Regions from separate parts of the Bacillus sp. GW821-FHT01G09 genome, predicted to be linked through region 2. Evidence: riboswitches for the same ligand, from Rfam matches in the RefSeq annotation. Region 2 holds a riboswitch; each other region holds the start of a gene.
The links. Region 2 has a riboswitch for S-adenosylmethionine ahead of AC07VD_RS06535 (bifunctional homocysteine S-methyltransferase/methylenetetrahydrofolate reductase). Riboswitches for the same ligand answer to the same signal wherever they lie in the genome.

Region 1 (3,946 bases), on a different contig from region 2:
CATCGTTGGCAATGTCGATGACATGGCGAAGCTTTGCCCATTGCTGCTCCTCTGTCAGAAGGTTGCCTTCTTCTGTAGAGGCGAAACCGCACTGCGGGCTCAGGCATAGCTGGTCCAAGCTGACAAAACGCGCGGCTTCATTGATACGGCGTTTCACATCCTCAGGATTTTCAAGCTCGCCGTATTTCGATGTGATCAAGCCGAGCACAATTTGCAGATCCTTGCGCTTCACAAAACGGAGCGGATCAAAGTTTCCGGAGCGGTCATCATCGTATTCCAAGAACAGGCCGTCAAGGTTTAAGCCGTCCAAAATCGTTTCCGCTACAGCGTCGTACCCTCCTGATGCCGCCCAGGTTGAGCGGAAGTTGCCGCGGCAAATGTGCATTGTGATCGTTAAATCGCCAGGCCGGTCTGCCACTGCATCGTTAATCGTTTTGGCAAACAAGGCAGGCAATGTTTCTGGATCGCCGCCGAGCGCCCGGACAACCTCTCTGCCTTTTTCCTCAAAGAAGAGAGACCATGACGTATCATCGAGCTGGAGATAACGGCAGCCAGCATCATAGAAGGCTTTGATTGCTTTTTTGTACGCTTGGGCCAGATCATGAAAATATTCCTCTTGATCGTCATAAATCCCTTTATCCGCTTTTTCGCCAAAAAACAGCATATTTGGGCTGGGAATGGTCAATTTTGGCGTCGCGTTACCGGCAATCTCATGTAAAAATTGATAATCAGCAAGCGCTGGGTGGCTCGTAAAATCGAGTTTTCCCGTCACTTTGATGCTGCGCGCTTTCGTTTTTGTGTTATGGAACTGAATCCCCTTAGCCGGGATGAACGGTTCCACACCGTCAAGCCCTTCCAGGAAGTCATAATGCCACCAAGAACGCCGGAATTCCCCGTCTGTTACCACATCGAGACCGATTTCTTTTTGTTTTTCCACGATGCGGATGATCTCTTGATTTTCGATATCACGAAGCTGTTCTGCTGTCATCTCACCAGCCGCTTTTTTTTGCCGGGCTTGCTTTACCGGAACGGAACGAAGCAAACTGCCGACATGATCGGCGCGGAAAGGTGCTTTGCGTTGTTTTTCTGTTTTTTGTCCTGCAACATTCGTTTGTTGAGCCATGTTATTCGCCTCTTTTCTGAAATATTGAGCATGTAAAAAGCTCTTCCTTTGTGTAAGGAAGAGCTTGAACGATCAAATCTCCGCCTCATCTGCAAGAACGCAATGTTCTTAAGGATTTAGCACCATTCTGTTTGAAACAGCGGTTGCCGGGTATCATAGGGCCAGTCCCTCCACCTCTCTTGATAAGGTATAACTTCATATTCAGATTTCAATTATCTTAATATTATTACTTTTGGATCAATTGTCAATGCTTTTTAGAGAATACTTTCATCTTCATCGTTATATAAAACCATATCAAGCACGATAGCGATGGCAGTGCAAATCAGAACATCTTCCTCGTTTGCAATCTCCAAGTGATAGGAATCACCCCAGCTTAGCCACTTTTTGCTCACTGACATCCGGACATTTTCCCCGTCCGTCAGCTGGAATTCATCCCTCCATAAATCACCATCGATTTCCCAGTTAAGCCCGGAAATCACAAATTTCGGTTTGAAAAACGTTACTTTCTTCGTTACCTCACAAACTGTTTTCCCGCCAATTGAAATCTCATAGCGCGGCAATAAAGACATTAGTTTTTGTTCTATGGAAACGAGCGTTTTCCCAGATGAGTCTGTCATTTGTAATGAGTCTCCTAACGAGAAAAAACGCCCCTCCACCTTGAATGTTTCTTGTTCATCCCGGTCATAAATGTGAAATGCATCTTTAAATGAGAACATTTTTTGTTTCATAAATAACTCGATCATTGCTGAAGTCTCCTTTGGGTTTGCCTTGTATGAAATTACGGATAGGTGGCGAAAAGGTTTCAGGCTCTAAATCAAAACAATTTTAAAAGGCTGCGTGATTCAGCAGCCTTTTCGTTTGAAATATAGAATTAGGAAAGATGCATCCGGCGTTTTTGGCGGATGGCGTCAAGGTCGATTAGGTTGTTGTGATGAGGTGCGGCTGCTGGCAGAGGGCTTGTCTTTTGCGGTTTGCGGCGATTGTCCTTGCTGAAAGAAAAAAGAAGATAGCCGCATAATGCGATGATAATAAATAGGATCATATTACATACCTCCCAAAAAAAGTTTTGGTACTCTCTATTGTACGGATAAAATGCCAAAAAGTATTCAAAAAATTCTAAATCAATAAATAACAAGAAACTGTCCCTCTAAAACAGTATAACCTTATGACCTGAAAATAGTCTTGAATCACGCTGTTTGCTCTTGTTGATGATTGGTTCTATAGTTACTATCGACGATAAAATAAATTCCTTTATATAACTTTTAACCTAAGTTTCCGTAATTCAAATTACCTGTTTTTAGGTGCTGTTTTCTTGCTTGTTTGGTTTATACCCTATTTTGCGGAATTGAACACAAAAAACCCAAATTTCGGAGCATTTGGGCGGTACGGGTGAATACGGATTGTATCTTGGGGATTTGAATGTTTTATTTGAAGAAGCGTTTGAACATTTTTCTGATTTTTTGAAATGGGCTGGATTTCTTTTGCATGTTAAGCGGCCTGGAAATGATCCATTTTTTCAAGAGACTCTTTGCAGCGATTGCATGTTTTGTCATTGTTTTTCCTCCTCATTTGTTGATACTTGTTTTACGGAGGACGCGTTTAAAATGTTTCATTTTCACACAAAAAAGCCAGTCCTTTTTTGGACTGGCTTTTGGCATTAGGCTTGCGCTTCAAACTGCTTTGCAATCTCAACGATGACATTTACGGCTTTGACCATATTATCAACTGAGATGTATTCAAATTTGCCGTGGAAGTTTTCCCCGCCTGTAAAGATGTTTGGCGTCGGAAGCCCCATGTAGGACAGCTGCGATCCGTCGGTGCCGCCGCGGATGGGGGAAATCTTCGGTTCGATGCCGAGGTTTTCCATCGCTTGCTTGGCAATGTTGACGATTTCGATGACAGGTTCAATTTTCTCTCTCATGTTGTAGTATTGGTCGTTCATATCCAGCAGAATCCGGTCTTGCCCGTATTCGTTTTGAAGTTCTTCAACGGCACGCTTCATTGTTTCTTTTCTGTTTTGGAAATTCTCTTTGTCAAAGTCTCTAATAATGTAGTGGAGCTTTGTTTCCTCTACGTCTCCTTGAATCGACAGCAGGTGATAGAAGCCTTCATAGCCTTCCGTATATTCAGGCGCTTCGTCTGCCGGCAGCAGGCTGTTCAGCTTCATCGCGATTTTCGCAGAGTTGATCATTTTCCCTTTAGCTGTTCCGGGATGTACGTTGTTGCCTTTAATCGTAATTTTTGCGGCAGCGGCATTGAAGCTTTCGTATTCAAGCTCGCCGAGCGGCCCGCCGTCAACCGTGTAGGCAAAGGATGCATTGAACCGTTTCACATCAAATTTGTGCGGCCCTCTTCCGATTTCTTCATCAGGCGTAAAGGCGACTCTGATTGTGCCGTGCTTGATTTCAGGGTGTTTGATGAGGTAATCCATGGCTGTCATGATTTCAGCGATACCGGCCTTATTGTCTGCGCCGAGAAGGGTGGTGCCGTCTGTGGTGATGAGTGTATGGCCCTTATAGCCGGACAGCTCAGGGAATTGATCAGGTGACAGGGTGACCTGCAGCTGCTTGTTGAGAACGATGTCTTTTCCATCATAGCTTTCGATGATTTGCGGATTCACGTTTTTGCCGGTAAAGTCTGTAGCGGTGTCGACGTGAGCGAGAAAGCCGATTGTCGGCACGTCTTTTTCAGTATTGGAGGGAAGAGTTGCCATGACATAGCCGTTTTCATCAATGGCTGCATCCTGCATGCCGATGGACTTCAATTCATCAACGAGCATGTTTCCTAATGTCAATTGGCCGGGTGTGGAAGGACAAGTGTCAA
Region 2 (3,946 bases):
AATCATCACAAATTGATTCTTTGTTCTGTTGGAAGTTTCTCTTTATTCTACTATAATCAACACATAAGTTAAATGTTATGGAGGTTTTCATATGGCAAAAGAAAGTTCATTTGATATTGTATCCAAGGTGGAATTGCCTGAAGTGCAAAACGCAATCCAAATCGCACTGAAAGAAATCAGTACCCGATATGACTTTAAAGGCAGCAAAAGCGACATTTCTTTAGATAAAGAGGAGCTGGTCCTCGTTTCCGATGACGAATTCAAATTAAGCCAGCTGAAAGATGTGCTGGTCAGCAAATTGATTAAACGAAACGTTCCGACAAAAAACATTGATTACGGCAAGGTTGAAAACGCGTCAGGCGGAACGGTACGCCAGCGTGCAAAGCTTGTTCAAGGCATCGACAAGGACAACGCAAAAAAAATCAATACAATCATCAAAAACTCCGGACTGAAAGTAAAGTCTCAGGTGCAGGATGATCAAGTGCGTGTCACCGGAAAAAACAAAGATGACCTGCAGCAGATTATCTCAGCTGTGCGGGGAGCAGATTTACCAGTTGACGTTCAATTTATAAATTTCAGATAAATTTTCTGATTCCTATTGATTATTGTCTTTATTTTCGGTAAATTTGGAGAAAGGGAAAAACGCCAGGTATCTTTTGGCACTTCCTGACACGAAAATTTCATATCCGTTCTTATCAAGAGAAGCAGAGGGACTGGCCCGACGAAGCTTCAGCAACCGGTGTAATGGCGATCAGCCATGACCAAGGTGCTAAATCCAGCAAGCTCGAACAGCTTGGAAGATAAGAAGAGACAAAATCACTGACAAAGTCTTCTTCTTAAGAGGACTTTTTTTATTTCTCTTTTTTCCTTGCTGATGTGAATAAAGGAGGCAGACAATGGGACTTTTAGAAGATTTGCAAAGACAGGTGTTAATCGGTGACGGCGCCATGGGGACGCTCCTCTACTCCTATGGCATTGACAGGTGTTTTGAGGAGCTCAATATTTCAAAGCCGGAGGAAATTCAGCGCATACATAAAGCGTACGTTGAAGCGGGAGCCAACATTATTCAAACGAATACGTACGGGGCCAACTATATTAAATTATCCAGACACGGGCTTGAGGATGACATCAAAAAAATGAATCAGGAGGCCGTAAAGATCGCGCGGGCTTCAGCAGGCGATGCATACGTGCTTGGAACGATGGGCGGCATACGCACATTTAATAAAAACGCGTACAGTCTTGACGAAATTAAGCGCAGCTTCCGCGAGCAGCTGTACCTGCTGCTGCATGAAGAGCCGGATGGCTTGCTGTTAGAAACGTATTATGATTTGGAAGAAGCCCGTGAAGTGCTGAAAATCGCGCGCAAAGAGACTGATCTTCCGATTATGCTCAATGTCTCCATGCACGAGCAAGGCGTATTGCAGGACGGAACGCCGCTTTCTGACGCATTGCGCTCGATTGCGGATCTCGGAGCTGATATTGTCGGCATTAACTGCCGCCTCGGCCCTTATCACATGATTGAAGCGCTCAGCGAAGTGCCGATTTTTGATGACGTATTCTTATCCGTTTATCCGAACAGCAGCCTTCCTTCGCTTGAAGAGGGACGGCTCGTCTATGAAACAGACGACACGTATTTCCAAAACAGCGCGTCAGAATTCCGTAAGCAAGGTGCGCGGATTATCGGCGGCTGCTGCGGCACAACGCCGAATCACATCAGGGCGATGGCGGAAGCGGTTGGCGGGCTGGCTCCGATTACGGAAAAAGAAGTCAAAACCCGGGCAAAAGAATTCATTTCTGTTCATCACGAGCGAACCGAGCCCGGTCTGGATGAGATCGCAGCGAAAAAACGCTCTATTATCGTAGAACTGGACCCGCCGAAAAAACTAAGCTTTGACAAATTTCTATCGGCGGCTGCTGAATTAAAAGAAGCGGGAATCGATGCCCTGACACTCGCCGACAATTCTCTGGCGACCCCGCGGATCAGCAATGTTGCCTGCGGCGCCCTTGTCAAGCAGCAGCTCGATATGCGTTCCCTTGTCCATATTACGTGCCGTGACCGTAACATTATCGGCTTACAGTCACATTTAATGGGCCTTGATACGTTAGGGCTGAATGACGTGCTTGCGATTACAGGTGACCCTTCTAAAATCGGGGATTTTCCTGGTGCGACGTCTGTATATGATTTAACATCTTTTGATTTAATCAGGCTGATCAAACAATTCAATGAAGGTCTGTCTCTGTCTGGAAAACCGCTCGGCAAGAAAACGAATTTCTCAGTTGCCGCTGCATTTAATCCTAACGTCCGCCATCTGGATAAAGCGGTAAAACGGCTTGAGAAAAAAATAGATTGCGGCGCAGATTATTTTGTTTCTCAGCCTGTCTATTCCGAGCAGCAGCTTGTCGATATCCATAACGAAACAAAACATCTGAAGACACCGATCTATATCGGCATCATGCCGTTGACAAGCAGCCGGAATGCCGAATTCATCCATAATGAAATTCCCGGCATTAAGCTGTCTGATACGATTCGCGAAAAAATGGCCCATGCCGGTGAAGATAAAGAAAAGCAAAAGGCGGAAGGCCTTGCGATTGCCCGCTCCCTGCTGGATACGGCATGCGAGCTGTTTAACGGCATCTACTTGATAACGCCTTTCCTCAGATCTGACTTAACCGCTGAGCTTACTTCATATATTCAGCAAAAAGATGAGCAGCGCCAAAATATCTTTTTGCATTAATCCCTTAAAAGACTGTCTGATCCAATCGGGCGGTCTTTTTCAACGGGATTCGTGTTACGATATAGAAAAACAGTCATGAGGAGGAACATTATGCTCGAAGTCAAAACCATTTCCGCGGAAGATACATATGAAATCCGGCACCGTATTCTGCGTCCCCATCAATCCATTGAACAATGCAAATATGAAGAGGATCATGCAAAAGGCTCCTTTCATCTCGGCGCGTTTTTTGAAGGAAAGCTGATCAGCATCGCTTCTTTTTCCCCGCAAAATCAGCCATTAATAACAGAATCCCCAGCATATCGGCTGAGAGGCATGGCAACGCTTGAAGGATATCGCGATCAAAAAGGCGGGAGCACGCTGATCAAACACGCGGAAGAGAAACTGGCGGAGAACGGCGTTCAGGCAGTCTGGTGCAATGCCAGAAGCCATGTGAAAGGCTACTATTCAAAGCTTGGCTGGGAAGAACTCGGCGAACCGTTTGAGATTCCCGGCATAGGCACACATATCATCATGTATAAAAAACTCGAAACAAGCAGGTGATCTGTATGAGGGTAATCGATGAGCTGATTAAGCTTCATGAAGAACATACCCCTAGTCTATTGCGGCTTTGCAGGCAAGCCGGGTGGCCGGATTACGGCGAACAAGAGCTGGCACTGCTTGTCCAGCAAGGACGCTTTTTCGGCTATCAAAATGTCAGCGGTGATATTATTTCCTGCATCGGCTTGTTTTTGTTTGGCCGTCTTGCTTCTATCGGCCTCGTTATCGTGGACAAAGAATATCAACGGCTCGGTCTCGGCCGGCGTATGGTAAACGCCTGTATCACCCAAACAGATGAAAACACCGCCATCAGGCTTTGCGCCACAAAAGAAGGTTTGCCGCTTTATGAAAAAGCAGGTTTTCATACGGCTGGTTCAGTGCGAAAGTACAGCTGTCACAGTTTTCAACCTTATACAAAAAAGCTTGATGCTGAACTGACATCCTTTAGAGAACAAGACTTTCACGACTTAACCGCGGCGGATCTGGCTGCCTTTGGCGGAGATCGATCAAACCTTTTGCAGCAGCTTATTTCTGCTTCATGCGAATGTATCATCGCCCGAAATCAGGACGGACAGCTAATTGGCTACGGACTTTCTGTACAGACACCGGCCAATTTGAAATTCGGCCCTATCATCGCTCCATCATCAGATGTTGCAGCACAAATAATTAACAGG
Region 3 (3,946 bases), on a different contig from region 2:
ATCAACGATTCCGTGTTCTTCAGCATCTTTTGTGTTGATAAAGAGCTTTGGCGTCTTTTCAAGCTTGATGTGTTTTTCATTATTGGAAAATGTTGAGTTTAAGAAATTATGGTTTGGCCCCGGAACATACATAAACGGATGTTCATTATCGGTTACAAGAGGTGTATATGTCGGTAAAGCAGGGAAGCCGTCTTGTTTCATTTTTTCTGAATATAATTCTATTTTTCCGCTTGGCGTTGGAAGTTCGCCCGGAAACAGCGGCTTTTCGCGTTTCGCTTTCATAAATGAATGCTTAGCAAGTGCATCGTAATCAATCTCTGCCAAATGCGGATTATCTGGATGGTCAAGCGCCTGGCGGATTAATTCTTCATCTGAATCTTTAAGCTCCTGATCTGTGAATCCCATGGTTTCAGCCAGTAATCGGAAAACCTCAGTGTTAGACTTGCTTTCCCCATATCTCTCAATCACCGGCTGCTGAAGCTGAATGTAATGGTGCCAGTAGGAGGTGTAAAAATCAGTATTTTCAAAAGCGGATGTTGCAGGCAGTACAATGTCCGCATATGCAGCCGTTTCCGTTAAAAACAAATCATGAACCACAGTAAACAAGTCTTCCCGCAGCAAGCCCTGTCTGACTTTGTTTGCTTCGGGTGCGACGACGGCAGGGTTCGTTCCGTAAATAAATAGAGAGCGAATCGGCGGGTCTGTTTCCAAAAGCACCTTGCCAAGCTGATTCATATTAAACGACCTCGGGGTGCGCCCTTTCAATAAGTCGGGCCGCTGCAAGGCATTTGTGTTATATTCTAAAATTCCGCTGTTATGCTTAATTGCGCCGCCCCCTGTGTGCAGCCATTGGCCGGTGATCGCCGGAAGACAGGCAATCGTCCTTACAATCATCCCGCCGTTATCGTGATGCTGGGGTCCGTTTCCGATTCTGATAAAAGAAGGGGAGGTTTCCCCGTACATTTTTGCCAGTCGGTAAATATCTTCGGTACTGACACCGGTGATCGTCGATACCTTTTTAGGATCATATTGTTTCACGTGTTCACGGAGGTCTTCATAGCCAACCGTGTACTCGGACAGAAATGCTTCATCATGCATATTTTCTTTAAATAAAATGTGCATGATGCCAAGAGCAAGTGCACTGTCGGTTCCCGGCTTTATCGGAATAAACCAATCTGCGAGACGTCCTGTTTGATTTTTATGCACATCGATCACGACAATTTTGGCACCTTGTTTTCGCGCTTTTTGGGCGATCGTAATTTGGTGCATATTTGTGCTGACCGCGTTGATTCCCCAAAAAATAAATAGTTTTGTATGAACGGTTTCCTCAGGATCGATTCCCGCGCTTATGCCCATTGTATATTTATAGCCTTCAGATCCCGCTTTGCTGCAAATCGTCCGTTCAAGCTGGCTTGACCCCATGCGGTAAAAAAAGCGGCGGTCCATTCCTTCAGCTGTCAATTTCCCCATATTTCCGTAAAAGCTGTAAGGAAGTATGCTTTCAGCTCCCTCTTCATCAATCAGCTGTTTCCAGCGGGAGGTGATCGTATCGATTGCCTCTTCCCAAGAAATCGGTTCAAATATCGCTTGGCCTTTAGCACCTGTTCGTTTGAGCGGTGTAGTCAGCCGCTTTTCATCATATATGCGCTCCGTCATATTCCGGACTTTGTTGCATATGTTTCCGGCTGTGACAGGATGATCAGGGTCTCCTTGCACTTTTACGATTTTCCCGTCTTTTTTATGTATTAACAATCCGCACTGATCCGGGCAGTCCAGCGAGCAAACGGATTTGAAAATGCCGTTTTGTTGTGTGGCAAAAGATTTCATGGCCCAGTTCCTCTCTCTAGTTAGATATTTTGTAAGAATTATAACATTTCGGATCATAACGTCAATTCTGAAAAAAGAGATTGACATCAATCTGAGACTTCTTTATGATAAACGTATTCTTTATTCTGAAAATTACATACTCAACATTTTCTATCCAGAGAGGTGGAGGGACTGGCCCTATGAAACCTCGGCAACATTATTGTGCCAATTCCAGCAAGCGTCAGCTTGAAAGATAGGAAAGCAAGGTTTATACCGGCGTCTGCCTGTAACAGAGCGCGCCTATATATGAATCTCTTTCCATCTGCGGAAAGAGATTTTTTTTATGAAAAAATACGATGAAAAGGATGTTTTGCACCATGACGGTTTTGGTTACAGCACCGTACAACGAAGAAGGACGAAAAGAGCTTGAAAACTTGTTTGGCTCAGTTGCTTATCAATCTTGGAAGGAACAAGGCCGGGCATATCGGGAAGATGAACTCATTCAGCTGCTAAAAGCAACAAATGCGACAGGCTTGATTACTGAGCTTGATCAGGTAACAGACAGCGTATTTGCTTCTGTTCCCGAACTTTCATTTGTCGGTGTTTGCAGGGGAATGCCCTCCAATGTGGATGTGGCAGCTGCTTCAAAAAGAGGCATACCTGTTTTTTATACACCAGGGCGGAATGCACAAGCCGTTGCTGAAATGTTTATTGGAAATGTGATTACCTTTCTCCGCCATACCAGCGTCTCGAATCAATGGCTGAAGGATGGAAAGTGGGACAGGGATTACCTACAGGCTTATGTCAAATTTAAAGGAAATGAATTATCAGGAAAAACGGTTGGCATGATTGGGTTCGGGGCGGTTGGCCAAAGGATTGCAAAACTGCTGACTGCGTTTGACTGTAAAATAAAGTATTACGATCCATACATTCAAGACGATCATCCGCTGTATGAAAAAGTATCTCTTAAAACGGTGTTTTCAGACAGTGATATCGTTTCTGTCCATCTGCCTCGTACTGAGGAAACACTTGGACTTATTGATCGGAAGTATTTTGATCTGATGAAACAGAGTGCGATTTTCGTCAATACTTCAAGAGCAGTTGTTGTAAACCGTGAAGATCTTTTATCTGTATTAAAAGAACATAAAATCAGAGGTGCGATATTAGACGTTTTTTATCATGAACCTCCAGAGGAATCAGATTATGAATTGATTTCATTGCCTAATGTTCTGGCAACACCGCATCTCGCTGGAGCAACATTTGAAGTGGAGGATCATCACGTGACGATACTGAATAAAGCCCTCAAAAAGTGGAAGGGTGAAAAAACTCTTAATATTCCGACAATATATAACAAGGACGAACTGAAAACAGGGGTATAAGAAAGGAGGCTAAGAGAATGAAAAAACAAAAAGGCTATCTCGTTTTTGATATTGGCACAGGCAATGCGAGGGTAGCGGTCGTGAGTGTAACTGGCAGTGTTCTAACAGTTGAACGGGAGGACATCGAGTATTCCACAGAGACGCTTTACCCGGACAGCCGTTATTTTTCTCCTCAGGTGCTGTGGAAGCAGGTGATGAATTTGGCAAAACGTGCGCTATCCCGTTCGTGTGATATTGACATCATTGGTTTGACATCGACGAGCCAAAGACAGGGGATTGTTTTGATTGATCAAAACGGCAATCCTTTTCTCGGGCTGCCGAACATCGATAATCGCGGCCGAGAGTGGGAGGCGGGCATTCCCGATCGGGAAGAGATATACAGCCGCACAGGCCGCCTGCCAACTGCACTTTTTTCTGCGCTCAAGCTTTATGGATTAAAACAGCGCCAGCCCTCTTTATGGGAAAAGACTGCAAGCTTTACAAGCATCAGTGATTGGGTGACGTACCAACTGAGCGGAATATTAACATATGAACCATCACAGGCAACAGAAACTCTGCTATTTGATGTGAAGCAAAACACTTGGTCAGAAGAGATGTGCGACATTTTCGGCTTTTCTCCATCTATCCTTCCGCCTCTTGTAAGAGCGGGAACAGCAATTGGAACGATAGCAAATGAATATGCATCCGAATTAGGCCTTTCAATAAATGCTAAGGTTATAGCAGGGGGCGGGGATACACAGCTGGCTGTCAAAAGCACCGGA

Region 1: linked by a shared signal. The riboswitch ahead of AC07VD_RS04190 (5-methyltetrahydropteroyltriglutamate--homocysteine S-methyltransferase) and the one ahead of AC07VD_RS06535 (bifunctional homocysteine S-methyltransferase/methylenetetrahydrofolate reductase) in region 2 are both predicted to bind S-adenosylmethionine.
Region 3: linked by a shared signal. The riboswitch ahead of AC07VD_RS13525 (2-hydroxyacid dehydrogenase) and the one ahead of AC07VD_RS06535 (bifunctional homocysteine S-methyltransferase/methylenetetrahydrofolate reductase) in region 2 are both predicted to bind S-adenosylmethionine.

The regions. Positions count from the first base shown of each region.
Region 1 covers NZ_JBWKWL010000001.1:833,914-837,859, reverse strand. The annotation lists gene AC07VD_RS04190 (5-methyltetrahydropteroyltriglutamate--homocysteine S-methyltransferase) at 1-1,123, opposite strand, end outside; SAM riboswitch class I at 1,206-1,312, opposite strand; gene AC07VD_RS04185 (LURP-one-related/scramblase family protein) at 1,378-1,866, opposite strand; gene AC07VD_RS04180 (hypothetical protein) at 1,995-2,258, opposite strand; gene AC07VD_RS04175 (hypothetical protein) at 2,548-2,676, opposite strand; gene pepT (peptidase T) at 2,781-3,946, opposite strand, start outside.
Region 2 covers NZ_JBWKWL010000002.1:226,246-230,191, reverse strand. The annotation lists gene AC07VD_RS06540 (YajQ family cyclic di-GMP-binding protein) at 92-583, shown strand; SAM riboswitch class I at 690-807, shown strand; gene AC07VD_RS06535 (bifunctional homocysteine S-methyltransferase/methylenetetrahydrofolate reductase) at 897-2,735, shown strand; gene AC07VD_RS06530 (GNAT family N-acetyltransferase) at 2,826-3,275, shown strand; gene AC07VD_RS06525 (GNAT family N-acetyltransferase) at 3,281-3,946, shown strand, end outside.
Region 3 covers NZ_JBWKWL010000004.1:32,026-35,971, reverse strand. The annotation lists gene AC07VD_RS13530 (molybdopterin oxidoreductase family protein) at 1-1,827, opposite strand, end outside; SAM riboswitch class I at 1,975-2,066, shown strand; gene AC07VD_RS13525 (2-hydroxyacid dehydrogenase) at 2,163-3,185, shown strand; gene AC07VD_RS13520 (FGGY-family carbohydrate kinase) at 3,203-3,946, shown strand, end outside.